DNA from 4 places in the Priestia sp. FSL P4-0332 genome. Region 2 is predicted to be linked to each of the others. Evidence: riboswitches for the same ligand, from Rfam matches in the RefSeq annotation. Region 2 holds a riboswitch; each other region holds the start of a gene.
The links. A riboswitch is a leader RNA that binds a small molecule or an ion and turns the genes downstream of it on or off. The one in region 2 is predicted to bind thiamine pyrophosphate.

Region 1 (4,559 bases), 1.3 Mb from region 2:
GAAACAGGATCCGCGTCTGCTTTTGAACCGGCTAGAAAGCTGTACGCCAGTTTTGGATTTTACGAGTGCGAACCGTTTTCTACCTACAAAGAAGATCCATACAGTGTATTTATGACAAAGAAATTGAATGATTAAAAGAGGATGGGACAAAAGTATTTTAGTTGAAGGAAAATCCGAAAGAGGAATCGAGATTCTTGATGGAGAATCCAACTCGTTCGGATTTTTTCATGGTAATCGACAGCGGTGTAACAAATGATTCATACCTGATCATTTATCCCGTTTGTGTGTCTTTAGATTGAATTGATTTAGTTATGTCTCAACCTCTTTGTTTTTTGTTTTGTCATAATTCATATAAAAAGGTATAAACTAGGTTTTCTTACTAGACAAAGAGGTTTTTCCTAAGTAGTATAGGTATCAGATAATACAAAACGAATGTTCAGTATAAATAATAAATGTGCGGGGCGGTGGAAATAGCTTGAATAAAAAAAAGCTTCAAAGTGAACAAACCAAAAGAAAAGTGGCAGATGCCGCTAAAGCATTGTTTTCTCAAAAAGGCTATAAAGCTACATCTATTGAGGAAATTGTAGAGGCTACGGGAAGCAGTAAAGGGAATATTTATTATCACTTTAAAAGTAAAGAAGGGCTTTTTCTCTATTTAATAGACGAATGGGATCTCGAGTGGGAACGAAACTGGAAAGAAAGAGAGTCTCTTTACAAAACAACAAGAGATAAGCTTTTTGGAATTGCGGAGCAAATCATTTTAGATGATTTAAATCATCCTCTTACGAAAGCCGCCGATGAGTTTTTTAACAACGAGGAAAAGGGCAGCGACATCGAAGAGCGAATTGATGAGATGGTGAAAAGACACGTGGAGTTTAACCGGGAACTTTTGCAAAAAGGCATTGATGAAGGAGAGTTTTCTCCTAAAAATGCAGAACAGCTTGCAGTGATTTTAGAAGGGCTGTTTGTTGGAATGAGCCGTATGTCTCGAAAAACGAACACGGAAAATGCCCTGCAGCTTTACCATTCAGCAATTGATGTATTTTTAAACGGAATTATAGCAAGGTCTTCTTAAATAATCGGGGATGCTTATTGCGGTAATGAGTAATCCCTCATTATTTTGTATTTTTATAGACCGAACGTTCAGTATTTTTGTAATCAGGAGGTTTATATGTCATTATTGTTAAGAAATCGAGCGGCGATTCTGCTGCTCATGCTAAATATTTTTATTATTTTTACAGGAATCGGTCTCGTTATTCCAATTATGCCAACATATATGACGGAGCTTCATATCAACGGCAGCGTGATGGGGCTTTTAGTAGCGGTGTTTTCACTAACTCAATTTCTGTTTTCACCTTTAGCGGGCCGGTTATCAGATTCGTTAGGGAGAAAGAAAATTATTGTAGCGGGAATGATTGTTTTTGCCTTGTCTGAATGGTTCTTTGGTTCAGTGAGTACACCTCTTTTATTATTTGTATCGAGAATGTTAGGCGGGGTCGGGGCCGCGCTTATTATGCCTGCTGTTATGGCTTATACAGCGGACGTGACGTCTGCTAAAGAACGCGCTAAAGGAATGGGCTATGTGACGGCGGCGATTACAACAGGATTTATTATTGGGCCCGGTATCGGAGGCTTTTTAGCTGAATACGGCATGCGTGTACCATTTTATATGGCCGCAGTAGCAGGAGGCTTGGCTGCAGTGATTACGCTTTTTGTTTTGCCAGAGTCTCGTCCTGTACAAAATCATGCTGTTTCAAACAATGAGAATCCAAAAGAAGATCGGCTGCTACTGCAGCTTATGAATTCCTATAAAGAACCTTATTTTCTAAGTTTAATTATTGTTTTTGTGACATCGTTTGGATTATCCAATTATGAAACGATTTTTTCACTATTTGTTGATCATAAATTTAGCTTTACGCCAAAAGATATTGCGTTTGTTATTACGTTTGGCTCTATTGCGGGGGCTGTAGTGCAGGTTACGATTTTTGGCTGGATTTTAAATAAGTTTGGTGAAAAAAGAGTGATTTCGTTTTGCTTGATGATGACGGGACTTTTTATTTTACTTACGCTATTTGTGCACACGTACTGGCTTATTATTGTTGTGACATTCATCGTCTTTTTAGCAACAGATATTTTACGTCCGGCAATCAGCACTCAAATGTCGATGATGGCACAAGACGACCAAGGGTATGTAGCCGGACTAAATTCTGCTTATACAAGTCTTGGGAATATTATTGGACCAGTTGTAGCAGGCTTCCTCTTTGATATAAACATTAATTATCCGTACGTATCAGCTGCACTTGTACTGCTGCTTTGTTTTCTTTTATCTTTAAGAGCAGGGAAGGACAGAAAAACAGCTGTGAGAAATCAAGCGGTTCAAGAGAAATAACCATAAGGAAAAAATAATAGAATTCTTAGGGAATAGAAGATCTCTAGTAGCTTACTGGAGGTCTTTTGATTATTCTTTTAGTAAAGGTGTAAGGTTTACAACGCCACTCAGCCTATAGAGAAGCTTTATTTTATCGGCAAAACAGTGAAATGGTTGCAAATAAAAAAGGTTAATAGTAAACTTTAAACGTAACAAGAATAGTATGGGAGCTTGCGCGGGGCAGGCTGAGAGTACAGGGACGCCTGTTGACCATTTGAACCTGTTGGATAATGCCAGCGCAGGGAATGTGAGTACATACCAAAGCACTTTGCGCATGCAAGGTGCTTTTTTGTCTTTTTTTTGCAGTGTTAAAACTAAATGAAAAGAGTGAGAGAATATGGATATTAGTAAAATTTCAGCTCAATTAGAAAAAGTAAGAGATACAAGTCCGCTTGTTCATAATATTACGAATGTTGTGGTAACCAATTTTACTGCAAATGGACTGCTTGCACTAGGAGCTTCACCTGTTATGGCTTATGCGAAGGAAGAAGTGGCTGACATGGCACGAATCGCCGGAGCGCTTGTTTTAAATATGGGTACACTGACGGCTCAAGAGGTAGAAGCGATGAGAATAGCAGGAAAATCAGCAAATGAAAATGGCGTGCCGGTTATTTTCGATCCTGTAGGAGCCGGAGCGACACCGTTTCGTACAGAAGTAGCACGTCAGCTTGTAGAAGAATTAAATATTGCAGTTATTCGTGGTAACGCTGCTGAAGTTGCGAATGTAGTAGGCGAGTCATGGCTCATTAAAGGCGTTGATTCATTAGAAGGGCAAGGAGACGTCATTGAACTTGCTGAGAAAGCAGCGAACAAATTAGATACAGTGATTGTTATCACAGGTAAACAAGATGTAATCACAGATGGAAACACAACGTATACAGTAGACAACGGTCACCCGTTATTTACGAAAGTGACGGGTACTGGGTGTCTGCTGACATCAATTATAGGAGCTTTCGCTGCTGTAGAAAAAGAATATGTCGAGGCAAGCGTTGCTGCTTTAAGTTTTTACGGAGTGGCAGGTGAGATCGCCGCAGCGAAAAAAGGTGAAGAAGGGCCGGGAAGCTTTCAAATTGAGCTGTTAAACCAGCTTCATCTTTTATCTGGGCAGGATATTGAATCATATGCAAGAGTACATCAACGTTAAAAGGAGCCGGAAAATGACAAACGAAGAAATCAAAAAGCTGCTGCAAGTTTATTTTATAATGGGCAGCAATAACTGTAAAAAAGATCCGAAAGAAGTGTTGAAAGAAGCAATTGAAGGCGGCGTTACCGTGTTTCAATTTCGTGAAAAAGGCGAAGGTGCCTTAACAGGAGAAGCGAAATATCAGCTGGCGAAGGAACTTCAGCAAATTTGTCAGCAGCACAGCGTTCCTTTTGTTGTGAATGATGATCTTGACTTAGCGATCCGCTTACAAGCAGATGGCGTTCATATTGGACAAGAAGATGAAAAAGCTCATATTGTTCGAGAGAAAATAGGAAAAGGGATTGTGGGCGTCTCTGTTCATAATGTACAAGAGCTGCAGCAAGCGATAAAAGACGGGGCGGATTATGTAGGAATGGGACCTGTTTTTCCTACTTCTACAAAAAAAGACGCAAAAGCAGTGCAAGGTACAAAATTAATTGAAGAAGTGCGAAACCAGAATATTGACTTTCCAATTGTAGGAATCGGTGGCATCACGCCTGAAAATGCCAAACAAGTAGTAGAAGCAGGTGCAGATGGCGTTTCTATTATTACCGCGATTAGCTTAGCAGCGTCTCCAAAAGAAAAAGCAGCTCAATTGAAAGAAGCGGTAGGAAAATAAAAAAAGCGCACAGTGTGCGCTTTTTTTATTATAGCTGAACAGTTTGAGGAGTTTCTTCGCCTTCATTCATAAAGCGAATTTCGTTCGGCGTAATTTCAAGAACAACATACTCAGGGTCATTTGGACCGTCAAACCATTCTTTCATGTGATCGTTCCATATACGCCCTTTTAATTGATCACCAGTACGAAGAACAGCTGTACCAGATAATTCTAAGTATTGATCGCCATATCCTTCACCGCTGTAGCCCAATAGTACGTGCACGTTCGGATTGGCTTCGATTTCTTCTGCCTTATGTGTATTGATATTTGTTGGTGTGTAAAGAGCGATA
Region 2 (4,559 bases):
CAGTGCAGAAGGAATGTTCAACTTAAAGAAAATATCTTTTTTTGTTGCTCCCATCGTTAACATGAGTTCTTTTAACTCTTTGTTTGTGGAACGAAGCCCGTCGAATGTGCTAACCGTAATAGGAAAAAAAGTAATTAATACGGTCACAATCACTTTGCTCCAAATGGAGTAGCCAAACCAGAGAACAAATACAGGAGCAATGGCAATGGTCGGGATCATTTGTGACGCAATAATAAGCGGATAGAAAGCACGCTCAATAAGCGGACTCCAATTCATCCACACGGCCAGCAGAACCCCTAGCACAACGGATATAAGCAGCCCAATTACGACAATAGATAACGTAGCTGGTAAATGCTTAAACAATAAATCCATTCGCAAATCCCAAAGCTTTGTTAAAATACCGGTGGGCGTTGGTAAAATAAACGGATAGTTTACAATGCGTGCTCCAATTTCCCAAGCAGCCAGTAAAATGACTACTAATATCACTGAAGCTCCGTACTTTTTCATGTGTTCACCTTCGATCTAAGCTGTTCAATTAAATAATCTTTCACGTCAAGCACACGCTGTTGATTCAAATCTTTTTGCGTTCGAGGTCTGCTAAGCGGCACTTGAATCTCTTCAAGATGACTTACCGGCTTGTCTGAAAAGATAAAAATACGATCTGATAAAAAAAGCGCTTCGTTTACGTCATGAGTGATAAATAAGATGGTGTGTTTACGCTTTTGCCATTGTTCAAGCAGCCATTCCTGCATCGATAGACGCGTAATGGCATCAAGCGCACTGAAAGGCTCATCCAAAAGCAGCACGTTAGAACCGCTTAATACCGTTCGCAGAAAAGAAACACGCTGCTTCATCCCTCCGGATAAATCACTTGGAAAACGGTTTTCATACCCTTTTAACCCAAACTCTTCGAGCAGCTGAGATACTTGCCTATGAGCACTTGCCTTTGACACATTGTGAAGCTCAAGAGGCAGTGCTGCATTGTCTAGAATCGTGCGCCACGGAAGAAGCAAATCTTGCTGCGGCATGTAGCCTACTTTTCCAAGACGTTTTTCGTAAGACTGTCCGTTAATCATGATATCGCCTTCACTCTGCTGTTCAAGACCTGTAATGAGACGAAACAACGTACTTTTTCCAGATCCGCTTGCTCCAACGATACTTACAAACTCGCCTTCTTTCACGTCTAAATTTAATGATTTTAAAATCGCTTGATCACCGTTTTTGTACGTAAAACTTACGTTTTGAAAAGATAACACAGACTTATTCATAAATTGGCCACATCGCTTCGTTATAAGCCATATCCCAGAACATATACTCAAAACGCGTTGTGTTTAAGAAAATTTCTTCGAGCTTTTCTAACTCCGCTTCTGATTTGTCTTCAGTAAGTGAGTCAAATAAGTTGATACACCACGTCGCTAGTTCTCCAAATTCTTCTGAGCTGTACATTTCAATCCACTCACGATAAAACTCATTGTTAGCTCCAGGCTTTTCACTGAGTTCTTTTCCTATTTCCCAGTAGCTCCACATACAAGGCAAAAGAGCCGCCACTAATTCAGCCAATGTTCCGCTTTGACCAACGTGCAGCATATAGTGTGTGTATGCAAGCGTTGTAGGAGATGGCTGCGCTTTTTCTAATTCTTTTTCGCTGATTTCAAATTTCTTGGCATACTCACGGTGCAGGCTCATTTCTTCGTTTAATGTAGAATCTAAAAGTGCAGCAAATTTCCCCATCGTTTGAACATTGGTAGCTTTCATGGCTCCAATCGCAAATAATTTAGCATAATCAATTAGGTAAAGATAATCTTGAATCATATAAAAGCGAAACTTCTCCTTTTCAAGCGTTCCGTCTCCCATTCCCTGTACAAAGGGATGATTATGATTTTGGCGCCAAATCGGCTGCAGCTTTTCATATAATCGTTCACTAAATTTCATGATGATCACTCCTTATGCGTATGCAGCCACGTATAAATGAACTGCACCATCACTTTTGTATATTGAATAAGCTGATTGATATCTAATTGTTCGTTCACAGCATGTGCATTTGCTAAATTCCCAGGACCGTAAATAGCTGCTGGAATACCCGCATCAGCTAGCCAACCGCCATCTGTTACGCTAGTTGACACATCAATTGGAGGCTTTTCCCCTTCAATTTGTTCGTGAGTATGTGCAAGCAGCTGCACTCCTGCATGACCTTCATCAATTTCTAATGACGGAAAGATTTCTCCTCTGTCTTCAATCATTGATGTGCCTCCCCATTCAAAGGTTGGCAGATTATCTTTTAACCATGGATCTGCTTTTGCAATAGCTAAAATGTATTCTTCCACTTCTTTTGATACTTGGTCGTATGATTCATTAGGATAATAGTGAACGGTGATCCACAGCCTGCATTCATCTGCAATAAACGCAGCATGCCTTCCGCCTTCGATTACTGCTGGGTTAATCGTGTTTGTTCCTGGCAAAAATCCTGGATAGCTCTTTGTAACAGCCCAGTGGCGCTCCAATTCTTGTAGCCCTCCGATCACTTTTGCCATCTTTTCGATAGCGCTCGCAGCTAACAGCCCTCCTCCAGCATGAATCATGCTTCGGCGTGTACCGTCATGATAGGTTTTGCTGCTTTTTATCGTAATCCATCCTGTGATTACTCCGCCTTGACCTTGAATATGTAAATCACTCGTATCGGCTACAAGCGCAAAGTCAGCTGTATATCCTTTCTGACAGCATTGCAGCGTACCTGCTTCTCCCACTTCTTCTCCTACAACGGATTCAAAAATCAAGTCTCCCGGCAGTTCAATTCCTGCTTCCGTTAAAAGCTGCACTGCAAATAATGCTCCTGCCAAGCCGCCTTTCATATCAGCAACTCCGCGTCCGATTATCATATTGTCTTTTACCACAGCTTCAAACGGATTTGTCCCCCACTTTTCATTTTCTTGTACCTCAGCAACATCCATATGCCCGTTAATAATCAAGCTTTGATAGTCAGCTGATTTTTGTCCTTTTAACGTACCTACTACGATGGGATCGTTGGAATATAAGTCCCACATATCGATGGAAAAACCGCAGTTTTTAAGGAAATCCGCTACGTATAGCTGCGCTTCATGAGAATTTCGTGCAGGAGGCGCCGGCGTTTTATATGAAACAAGCGTTGTTAATAACTGGATTAGCTCCCCTTTGCGCTCCTCTACCTGTTTGACAAGCAAATCAATTGTTTCTTCCATGTATGACACCTTCCTTTATGCATAAAAAAACACTTCTTTCGCAGGAAAGAAGTGTTTTTGTTTATATACACAAAATTATTATAACGAGTTCGTAAGGAAATCCCATACAAAACATCCATTACAATACCTCTTTCCTACGCTAGTATTACCTAGTTCAGGTTATAAGGGTTAAGACTTCTCGTCTCTCTCAGCTTCGAAAGCACCCCTAGTGGTGTTGTATCTCTATGAAATTAAACTATTATCATATGTTTACCTTTAATAGTTTTATCATAGTAAAGCGGTTTATTCAATAGAAAGGTTCATGATTCAGCAATGAAAATAGTTTCCTTTTTAGTAAAATAAAAAGCACACACCTTTTTTAAGCAGTGTGTGCTCTTTACTTTTATAAGCTTACTAGTTAGCTATCGGCTTTTTTAAAAATACACGATTTTTCCATTTAGACAGTGACAAGCTCAAGTTTTCGCCCCGGTCTCACTAATGAAAGTAGCTCATGATCTTCCTCTATCACATACCCAATCACGTTAACATTAGTATTTGCAGGCAAATTCGTTTTAGCTATTTGAACCTCTCCTCTGTAGCGTCCGTAGCCATCATTGTCCATTGTAATTGCTCCGATTCTGCGTTCTACTGTACGAAATGGCGGCACTGGTTTTACAGATCGAGTATCAACCAACCGCAGAACGTCTCTTGATACATCCGGACGCACGCTGTACGTTCCCTCTATATGAAGTGAACGAATGCGCAGCGGAATAATGCGGTTTTCTTGATATCGAACTAAACGCTTTAATAAACTTGAACCGGCGTATGGATCTCCAATATAAACCTCCGTTACTCCGCATCCGTATAAATCTACTGCAGAGGTAAAAGGACATCTATTACGGTCTTTTTCTCTAGTAGGAAGACCTTGATAAACAGGGCCTCTTTTTTCGCCTTCTCCAGGAATATAAGCGCAGACTGGGATACGAAGTTCATTAAATAAATCTGTCTGCTGTTGAAAAAACGTTTCTTCAAGTCCTGTTTCAGGCCGCGGATAAAAATTATGCCATGCAAGCAGCTGATGATGATGAAGGCCTGCAGATAACAGCGATTCTATTTCTTGTTTGGATAACGTACTTGCATTAACAGCAATATAAAATTCATTCGCAAGCGAAAGAGTTTCTTTTACACTAAAGCCATCGTCTAGTCTAATACCCGATACGCCAAGTGAAGATAGCGTCATAAGGCTTTCAATACCTAAATGAACCGGCGTATGCTTGGATACGTCTGCATACACGCTTATTCCACAATCTCTAGCCACATGAAGCAATTCTTTTGCCCGTTCAGCCAAATCTCCTTTTTCTTCTG
Region 3 (4,559 bases), 350 kb from region 2:
AACTTATACGATTAATGTGACTTAAAATAAGGGAAATATACCTTCTATACACGGTTTGTTATAAGGATACAGAAAGATTTTAAAATTTGGATTAAGTGGATTTTTAAGGGAGATTTGAGGAGTAAAAAGGAAGTTTCATGCGACGATTTTCTCTTTCATTTTTTCATGACTTTTGGTGCAATAAACATATAGTTAAATGTTAAGGTAGAAATAAATTCCTTATGGTACACTTAAAGAAGAATTTATGAAACGGAGCGATATGATGAAAGCCATAAACTTAATCTCAATTGCCTTTGGTGCTATCGCTGGTACATATGCACGTTATTTGCTGAATCTTTCCTTATTATACACGGGCTATCCAATAGGAACGGTAATTGAAAACCTATTAGGAAGCTTCATACTAGGCCTATTAACAGGATTTTTTGTGTGGAAAAAGCCAAAAGAATGGATAAAGCTTGGACTAGGAGTTGGCGTGTGCGGCGGTTTTACAACGTATTCAACGTTTGCAGGAGATGTCATTTCTCTCACTCAGCACCATTTATTTTGGGGAGCCATTTATGTAATTGCCTCTTTAGTAGGTGGAATCCTTCTTGCTTTAGCAGGCTATCTATGCGGTGAAGCGGCAGGGGGAAATTTAGTGAAAGTACATGAGGTGAAGTAAATGAGCATAGTGAGCTTGGCACTTGGCGGGGCAGCTGGAGGGATATGCCGTTATCTTTTGGGTTTAAAAGTTACAAAAATAGTTTCAAACCCTCCTTTTCCAGTATCAATGCTGTTTGTAAACTTGCTCGGTGCGTTTGGCCTTGGTCTTTTTTACGGTAGTTATTATGGAAAGGTTCCGAGTCATGCTTATGATGATTCAATATTTTTAATGATTGGCATTGGTTTTTTTGGTGCCTTTACCACTTTTTCAACGTTCAGTGTGGAAACCGTACAGTTAATTCGAGAAAAATCTTATCGAAAAGTGTTGGCGTATGTGGGGATTTCAGCATTTGGAACAGTTGGTTTATTTACAGTCGGTTTACTGGCAGGAACGTTTTTATTTAAGTAAAGAGAACGTTTCTAGTAGGGAAAAACAAAAAGACGGAGAAGTAGAGAATGGATAGAAAAGCAGAAGTTTGGAAATACATTTTGTTGATTGTAGCTGTTGCAGGTCAGATCATCGGTTTTTTATTTTTATTTATAAATGTTGTCGCGGCATTTATTTTTTACGGTTTTTATATTCTAACTTTTATTATGTTACTCCTGCTGTTTATATGGGATCGGAAAAAGGAAAAAGACAAAGAAGAATTTGACGACTATACCGATTACTAACCATATAAAAAGCAGAATGATGCGGTGCGCCGGGCCTCTTACTTACTAAAGAAGCTTAAAAGATACATCTATAAAAGGAAGAGAGCCGTAAGAGCATAAAGAGATATTGTATTTACATCTAGTTGTGTTATAATTTTAAGTGCGAAAACAAAATCAATAAATAGCAATCACTAGGGGAGCTTTTTGAAGCTGAGACGAATGTATTTCGGACCCTTTGAACCTGATCTGGTTTGGACCAGCGTAGGGAAGTGGTGATCATGTTTACATAACGATGCATGCTAACCACTCTACGTTGTAGAGTGGTTTTTTGTATGTAATAAAACCCTCTACACAAGATGAGGTGATTGAAATTTCTCTTTATTCTGAATAGAAAGGTTTCGATCATGTGGATATTCCTAAATTTCATGTCATTACAACAGATAAGCAGCCAATCGAAGAGCTTCAAAAAATTTTAACGGCTATCGCGCCTTTTGCGGGCGCCGTTCATATTAGAGAAAAAGAGAAAACGGCAAAGCAGATTCAATGTTTACTAGAAAGCCTGCCATTTTGTCGCTCTAAAATTATTTTGAATGACCGAGTTGATGTAGCGCATGCTTTAAAAGCAAAAGGCGTACAGCTTGCCTATCATAGTTTAGACGTTTCGGTTGTTATAGACGCATTTCCTTCTCTTATTGTCGGAAAATCAGTTCACTCTGTGGAAGAGGCTTTAGAAGCTGAAAAAGATGGTGCTCACTACATTCTATACGGACATATTTATTCAACACATTCAAAAAAAGGATTAAAAAGTCGAGGGATAGCAGCACTAAAAGAAGTAGTAGACGCTGTGCAGATACCGGTTATTGCCATTGGAGGAATTACACCTGTAAATGCCAAAGAGGTGCTTCAAACAGGAGCACACGGTATAGCTGTGATGTCTGGTGTCATGCTTGCGCAAGATCCCCTCAAAGCGATTAAACAATATTCTCATATATGGACATCTGGAGGTGGAGAAAATGAAGCAGCATTATGATGTACTGTTAATCGGAGGAGGTATAATCAGCTCTTCTATCGCTTATCATTTGTCAAAACAAGGAGTGTCAGTAGCTATTCTTGAACGCAATCAAATTGGTTGTGAAGCTTCAAGTGCAGCCGCTGGTATTTTAGGTGCTCAAGCTGAAATTGATGAAGAAGGTCCTCTTTTAGACCTTGCTATTAAGAGCAGAAGCATGTTTCCTGAACTGGTGAAGGAACTAAAAGAAAAAACGGCCATCGATGTAGAGCTCATTCAAAAAGGCTTATTAAAAGTCGCTGTAACAGAAGAAGATGCACACGTATTAAAGAAAAAAGCCGCTCAGCACCACCGGTGGGATGAACATGTAAGATGGATCGATGTAAAAGAAGCGCGTTTGTTAGAACCCGGGCTCTCTCCAGACATATACGGAGCCATTACAATACCGGGAGACGGCCAGCTAGCTCCGGCTAAGTTAACGCAAGCTCTTGCTCATGGAGCCTTGTATCACGGAGCAGATGTATTCGAATACTGTGACGTTCATTCTCTTATTATGGAAAATAAAACAGTAAAAGGTGTACAGACGTCCAAAGGCTCTTTTTATGGAGAAAAAGTAGTTATTGCAGCAGGCTCATGGGCTAAACGCTTTATTTCTTCTGAACATGTAGGTCAGGTGTTTCCCGTAAAAGGGGAGTGTATTGCTCTTCAAAGTCATAAGCCGCTGCTTTCTAAAACGATTTTTTTAGATGAAGGTTTTTACTTAGTGCCTAAGACTGGTGGAAGAATCGTAATCGGGGCAACTAAGCTACAGCATGATTTTACCAAGACGGTTTCTGCACAAGGTATTCAATTTTTGCTGAATAAAGCTTCTGCGCTTCTGCCGGCTATTAAAGAAGCCACATTTGAAAAAGCATGGGCTGGTCTTCGTCCGCAAACAAATGATGGCTGGCCTTATTTAGGAGAGCATCCTGAAATAGCGAATCTACACATGGCGTTTGGCCACTACCGAAACGGTATTTTATTAAGTGCTGCAACTGGAAAAATTATGGCTGATGCTTTGTTAGGGAAAAAGCCGAATCATTCATTTTTTACATCATTTCAGCTAACAAGAGTAATGGAGGAAGTTCATTGAATCTAATCATTAATGGTAAGACCGTTACTTTTGGAGATGAAATTGAAACGGTCGAGCACTTGTTGCAGGCTCAGAACCTGCATGAACGAGTGGTAATTGTTGAGCTAAACAAGAACATTTTGCAAAAAGAAGAACATAGCGATGCATGCTTAAAAGATGGCGATATATTAGAAGTTGTTTCATTTGTCGGAGGAGGATGAAGAGTATGTTAAAAATTGGACAATATACATTTAATTCACGTTTACTATTAGGAACAGGGAAATTTCCGGACTTTACGACTCAGCGTCAAGCGGTAGAAGAGTCAGAAACAGAAATTTTAACATTTGCTGTGAGACGAATGGATATTTTTGATCAAAATCAGCCTAATTTATTAGAAGCGCTTGATGTGAAGCGTTTCACTCTTTTGCCTAACACTGCTGGAGCAAAAAATGCAGAAGAGGCCGTACGTATTGCTAAATTAGCAAAGGCTTCTGGACTTTGTGACATGGTGAAAGTAGAAGTAATTGGATGTGATAAAACGCTGCTTCCTGATCCAGTTGAAACATTAAAAGCCAGTGAAGAACTGTTAAAAGAGGGCTTTACCGTTTTACCTTACACATCAGATGATGTTTTACTTGCGCGTCGTTTAGAGGAGTTAGGCGTACATGCCATTATGCCAGGAGCTTCGCCTATCGGTTCAGGTCAAGGTATTATTAATCCGTTGAACATGCGTTTTATCATTGAACAATCAACTGTTCCAGTAATTGTAGATGCAGGTATTGGAACGGCTTCAGACGCAGCTCAAGCTATGGAGCTAGGAGCAGATGGTGTGTTATTAAATACAGCTGTTTCAGGAGCAAAAGATCCTGTGAAAATGGCTCGTGCTATGAAGCTAGCGATTGAAGCAGGACGAGCAGCATTTGAAGCAGGACGTATTGAAAAGAAACAATATGCAACGGCAAGCAGTCCAACAGAAGGGATGAGTATCGGTTGATTAATCGTTATTCCCGCCAAGAATTGTTTCAACCTATTGGAAAAGGCGGGCAGCAGCAAATTCAAGAAAAGCATGTTCTGATTGTAGGAGCAGGCGCTCTTGGAACAGGGAACGCCGAGGCCCTTGCGCGAGCGGGGGTAAAGAAAATAACG
Region 4 (4,559 bases), 1.3 Mb from region 2:
CTCACAAAAAAGTCAGCTACGTCAAATATACTTCTGCCAAAAAGTGAGACATGTTTTAGTACACCAAACGAAAGCGCTGATGGGATACCTACCACAAACACAAGAATCCCTGATAAAGAAGCGTAGCGAGTTCGTTTTGTCTGATCGTCTTTGGTTAAAGCAGCTACGATAATTTCCAGCAGTGAGAAAGCAGAGGTAAGCGTAGCGAATAGAAATAAAATTAAAAACAGTGCTAAAAAGACGGTACCAAACGGCATTTTCTCAAATACTGTTGGCAAGACCACAAACAAAAGTCCAGGTCCTTCAGTTGGCTTTAATCCAAATGAAAAAACGGCTGGAAAAATAGCCAAGCCCGCCAGCAGCGAAACAAACAAGTTCAAAATAGCAATAGTGCCAGCTGAACGCGTCAAGCTTACTTTTTTCCCTAAATAAGAGCTATATGTCACCATGCAGGATAATCCCACGCAAAGCGAGAAAAACGACTGACCGAGCGCATAGAGAACAGATGACCCTGTAATGGCTGAAAAATCTGGTTTCAAAAAGAACTTTACTCCGTCCATTGCTCCGTCTAATGTTAAAGAACGCACCACGATAATGATAAAACAAATAAATAACAGCGGCATCATGTATTTATTAGCACGCTCTATTCCTTTTTGTACGCCTTTTGAAATAACAAACACTGTAATTAATAAAAACAGCGCCTGCGCACCTAATACTACATAAGGCTGGCTAATGACGGCATTGAACAACGGGCCGTACTCTTTTCCGCTTAGCATACCGGTTACGCTCATAATCGTATATAAAATCACCCAGCCGCCAACGACGCTGTAAAAGGAAAGCAAAACGACACAGCTTAGTACTCCCAGCCTGCCAATCCATACCCAAGCGGATTTTGGAGCAATTGCCTTATAAGCACTAATCGCTTCTTTTCCCGTATGTCTTCCAATGATAAATTCTGCCAACAGAAGCGGCAATCCAATAAAAATCGTAAATAAAATAAACAACGCAAAAAACGCTCCACCGCCACTGGTTCCCGTTACGTATGGAAACTTCCATATCGCTCCTAGACCAATTGCTGCCCCAGCAGATGCTAAAATAAAACCGAGGCGTGAAGACCACTGATTTCCTTTACTCATATAATGTTACTCTCTCCTCTTCTAAACTCAAAACTCACCTGATTAGTACTGTACCATAAATGCAGAAGAAAATCATTCCCGTTTTACTTTTTTCTATAAAACGATATCTATATAGAATAGAAAAATGAAGAAGCAGCTGCTTCTTCATTTTAAGGTTGGTGTTTCTATTCAAAATTTATTCTCTGTACGATGATTCATCTCCCCGGTAGGCTTCTTGATTTGAAATTTCTTCAATATGCATATGCCCTTCTCTCTCTAAACGAAGGACCGTACGCTCTGCATCTTCATAACTCTCGCACGTCACTTGTTTATATTCCATATCATCTTTATCTGTGTAAGCGACTAAATATGTTTCCATTTTAACTCCTCCTAATACAACCTGTATGTAACGTATGTTGCCTTTTTCGTTTATTTCTAAACATATAGGCTCCAAACATAAAGCCTAGCATACTATAATAGCGGAACTTCAATTTAAAAAAGTTGAATTTTTCATTATGCACCGATGCAACATGGAGGTTACACTTATGACATTTATTTTATCATTCGTACCAATTGTTGTTCCTTTTGGTATTTTAATTAGCTTAATTGCTTTTACAGCTGCTTTTTTACAATCAAAAGAGCATCATAAAAAGCTCTAGCTTACAAAAGCTAGAGCTTCTTTTTAAAAACGTCTATAGCGTTTAATCAATCCCACAATAATGGCAATTGCTAATAAAACAACTGAAATGATGACAGTAATGACAATTGGCTGATTTCCACTTTGCTTCACTGCAATGGCAATATAAGCCCAAATAAAAACAAGCGGATAAACAGCGTCTCGGTTTTTTAATGTAAACATAATGCCCAGCGCAGCTCCTACCAGCAGCATAATAATCGTCCATGCTAACTCGCTCAGGCCAAGCAAATGCTGTATTCCATTTGCTTGAAATACGACAAACACATTGACAATAGTCGCAACAGAAATCCATCCAAGATAAAGCGAAATCGGCAGACGCATAAACCATGTCGTCATCCGAGAATGCTGAATAATGGAATATACAATCATTAATGTGCCTAGAATAAAGAGCATAACTAAAAGAGATAACTTATAGTAATCGTTTTGGAAAATAAAGATCCACGCACTATTTAACAAACAGTTTAGAAAAAACCAAATGCCGATACGTGCATATATTTCCTTTTGATCTTCTCTTGCAAAAAATTGGCGTATAACCCAAATGGTTAATAATAAATAAATAACGCCCCAGATAGCAAAGGCATAACCCGCTGGTGTAAACAACGTAGGAACTTGCGCAGAAGCTTCTCCCGTTGTTTTGCCTCCTATTGGAATGGCATTTGCTAAATAATTCACAAGCAGTGTAATAGCCAAGCCTACTGTATTTAATACAGCATACAAACGAAATTTCGCCATTTTGTTCTCTCCTTTCTTCTATTTATATGGGAGTGTTTCGGAGACGAAAACGGCTCTTCCCTTCATTAATACCTCTTCTTCCCTAAAAATATGCATTTTTAAACAAAAATGATTAAAAATAGCTTTAAGAAATTTCCTCTTTAAGAAAGAAAAGCGGTTAGCACACAATTTCCCATAACGCTTTCTATTTTTCAGAATATATGGTAAGTTAAACATAGATTAATAGGAAGTCCACTAGGGGTGCCCACCGGCTGAGACAAGTTTTCTTGATCCCTTTGAACCTGATCTGGCTCATACCAGCGTAGGAAAGTGGCAATGTTCAGTTTTTTACTGTCCTTTGCCACTCCGTTTATAAACGGAGTGTTTTTTATTTCCTTTATGTGCTTGTTTGTGACTTCCTCATATTAAAGGAGGATTTTGATGTCATTTTCATCTCAATTAAGACAAGAAGCAAACTATATTTACGAAGCCATTTTTAACCATCCTTTTATTAAAGGAATTGCTGAAGGAAACGTGCCAAAAGAAGCGCTTATTCACTACGTTTCTCAAGATTACGAATACTTAACAGCATTTGTTCGCATTTACGGCGCTGCTTTAACGAAATGCCGCACGCGTACCGAAATGGAAGCCTTTAATGCCGGCATTTCTACGGTATTACATAGTGAAGTACACCCTCACAATAATTTTTGTGAAGTAGCAGGCGTACGTTATGAAGACCTTCACACTGAGACGCTTTCACCGACAGCCAGCCACTACATTAACCATATGACAAGCGTTGCGCATACAGGCAGCTTAGCAGAAATCATTGCAGTGCTTCTTCCATGTCCATGGACGTACGTTGAAATTGGGCAGCGCATTACAGAACAAGTAAATCCATCTCCTTCTCATCCTTTTTATGAATGGATTCAGTTTTATAATAATGAAGAAATGAATGGCACAACACAATGGTTTTGTAACAAGCTCGATGAACTCGCCGAACAAGCGACTGAAGAAGAACGTAACCGTATGAAAGATCACTTCATCAAAAGCTGTGAACTCGAGTATTTATTTTGGGAAATGGCATATACCCAAGAAAAATGGCCGCTTTCTCAGCTTTCACTTTCAAAATAACGAAAAAGCCTCCTATCAGGAGGCTCTTTTATTTCAGTAATTTTTTGATCATTTTCAAGCTTTGTTTTTCCGAAGGATAGCGGAATGACAAATCAAACTTGGTTGTTTGAGACAGCATGCTTTTAAAATGAGTAAATGTCTGAAAGCTGTCTTTTCCATGATATTGACCCGTGCCGCTTTCTCCCACTCCGCCAAACGGTAAATATGGCGTAGCGATATGCATAAGCGTATCGTTTATACAGCCTCCTCCAAATGAAAGACGCTCCGTTATGGCGTTTTGCACATCTTCACTTTCTGTAAATAAGTAAAGAGCTAACGGCTTAGCTTTTTCTTGAACTTTATGAATGACTTCGTCTAGTGTTTCATATTCAATCATAGGAAGAATAGGCCCAAAGATTTCTTCTTGCATGACATCTGAGGTCCAGCTTACTTCACTTAACACCGTAGGTTCTATTGTTAGCGTGTTTTTATTGTACCCGCCTCCAACTATAGCATTTCCGTCTTTTAAAAACTCAACTAGCCGAGTAAAATGGCGCTCACTGACAATACGGCCATAGCGGTCGCTTTCAAGCGGATTACTACCGTAAAATTGAGAAATCGCTTCGCGAAGTTTCTCTACAAGCTGCGCTTTTACCTTTTTATGCACGAGCAAATAATCAGGAGCAACGCACGTTTGGCCTGCATTCATCCCTTTACCAAACATAATTCGCTTCGCTGCAAGATCTAGGTTTGCGTCTTCATGTACAATGCACGGACTTTTTCCGCCTAGCTCAAGCGTGACGGGAATAAGCTGCTTCCCTGCTTCTTGCATAATAATTTTCCCTACATTTACACTTCCCGTAAAGAAAATATAATCAACGGGCTGTTTTAAAAGCAGACTTGTAGTGTCTACAGCCCCTTCAACC

Region 1: linked by a shared signal. The riboswitch ahead of thiM (hydroxyethylthiazole kinase) and the one ahead of MKY06_RS04560 (acetylornithine deacetylase) in region 2 are both predicted to bind thiamine pyrophosphate.
Region 3: linked by a shared signal. The riboswitch ahead of MKY06_RS02795 (thiamine phosphate synthase) and the one ahead of MKY06_RS04560 (acetylornithine deacetylase) in region 2 are both predicted to bind thiamine pyrophosphate.
Region 4: linked by a shared signal. The riboswitch ahead of tenA (thiaminase II) and the one ahead of MKY06_RS04560 (acetylornithine deacetylase) in region 2 are both predicted to bind thiamine pyrophosphate.

What each region holds. Positions count from the first base shown of each region.
Region 1 is NZ_JBBOUA010000001.1:2,191,468-2,196,026, forward strand. It holds gene MKY06_RS11050 (GNAT family N-acetyltransferase) at 1-135, shown strand, start outside; gene MKY06_RS11055 (TetR/AcrR family transcriptional regulator) at 476-1,075, shown strand; gene MKY06_RS11060 (MFS transporter) at 1,172-2,389, shown strand; TPP riboswitch at 2,582-2,690, shown strand; gene thiM (hydroxyethylthiazole kinase) at 2,766-3,572, shown strand; gene thiE (thiamine phosphate synthase) at 3,586-4,230, shown strand; gene MKY06_RS11075 (pyridoxamine 5'-phosphate oxidase family protein) at 4,259-4,559, opposite strand, start outside.
Region 2 is NZ_JBBOUA010000001.1:875,875-880,433, reverse strand. It holds gene MKY06_RS04575 (ABC transporter permease) at 1-507, opposite strand, end outside; gene MKY06_RS04570 (ABC transporter ATP-binding protein) at 504-1,268, opposite strand; gene tenA (thiaminase II) at 1,261-1,932, opposite strand; gene MKY06_RS04560 (acetylornithine deacetylase) at 1,938-3,215, opposite strand; TPP riboswitch at 3,330-3,432, opposite strand; gene MKY06_RS04555 (MupG family TIM beta-alpha barrel fold protein) at 3,652-4,559, opposite strand, start outside.
Region 3 is NZ_JBBOUA010000001.1:525,322-529,880, forward strand. It holds gene MKY06_RS02780 (fluoride efflux transporter FluC) at 263-661, shown strand; gene crcB (fluoride efflux transporter CrcB) at 662-1,051, shown strand; gene MKY06_RS02790 (hypothetical protein) at 1,099-1,314, shown strand; TPP riboswitch at 1,477-1,578, shown strand; gene MKY06_RS02795 (thiamine phosphate synthase) at 1,700-2,323, shown strand; gene thiO (glycine oxidase ThiO) at 2,307-3,434, shown strand; gene thiS (sulfur carrier protein ThiS) at 3,431-3,634, shown strand; gene MKY06_RS02810 (thiazole synthase) at 3,640-4,407, shown strand; gene MKY06_RS02815 (thiazole biosynthesis adenylyltransferase ThiF) at 4,404-4,559, shown strand, end outside.
Region 4 is NZ_JBBOUA010000001.1:2,176,918-2,181,476, reverse strand. It holds gene MKY06_RS11000 (sodium-dependent transporter) at 1-1,136, opposite strand, end outside; gene MKY06_RS10995 (hypothetical protein) at 1,312-1,494, opposite strand; gene MKY06_RS10990 (TspO/MBR family protein) at 1,798-2,544, opposite strand; TPP riboswitch at 2,771-2,869, shown strand; gene tenA (thiaminase II) at 2,965-3,654, shown strand; gene MKY06_RS10980 (aldehyde dehydrogenase) at 3,683-4,559, opposite strand, start outside.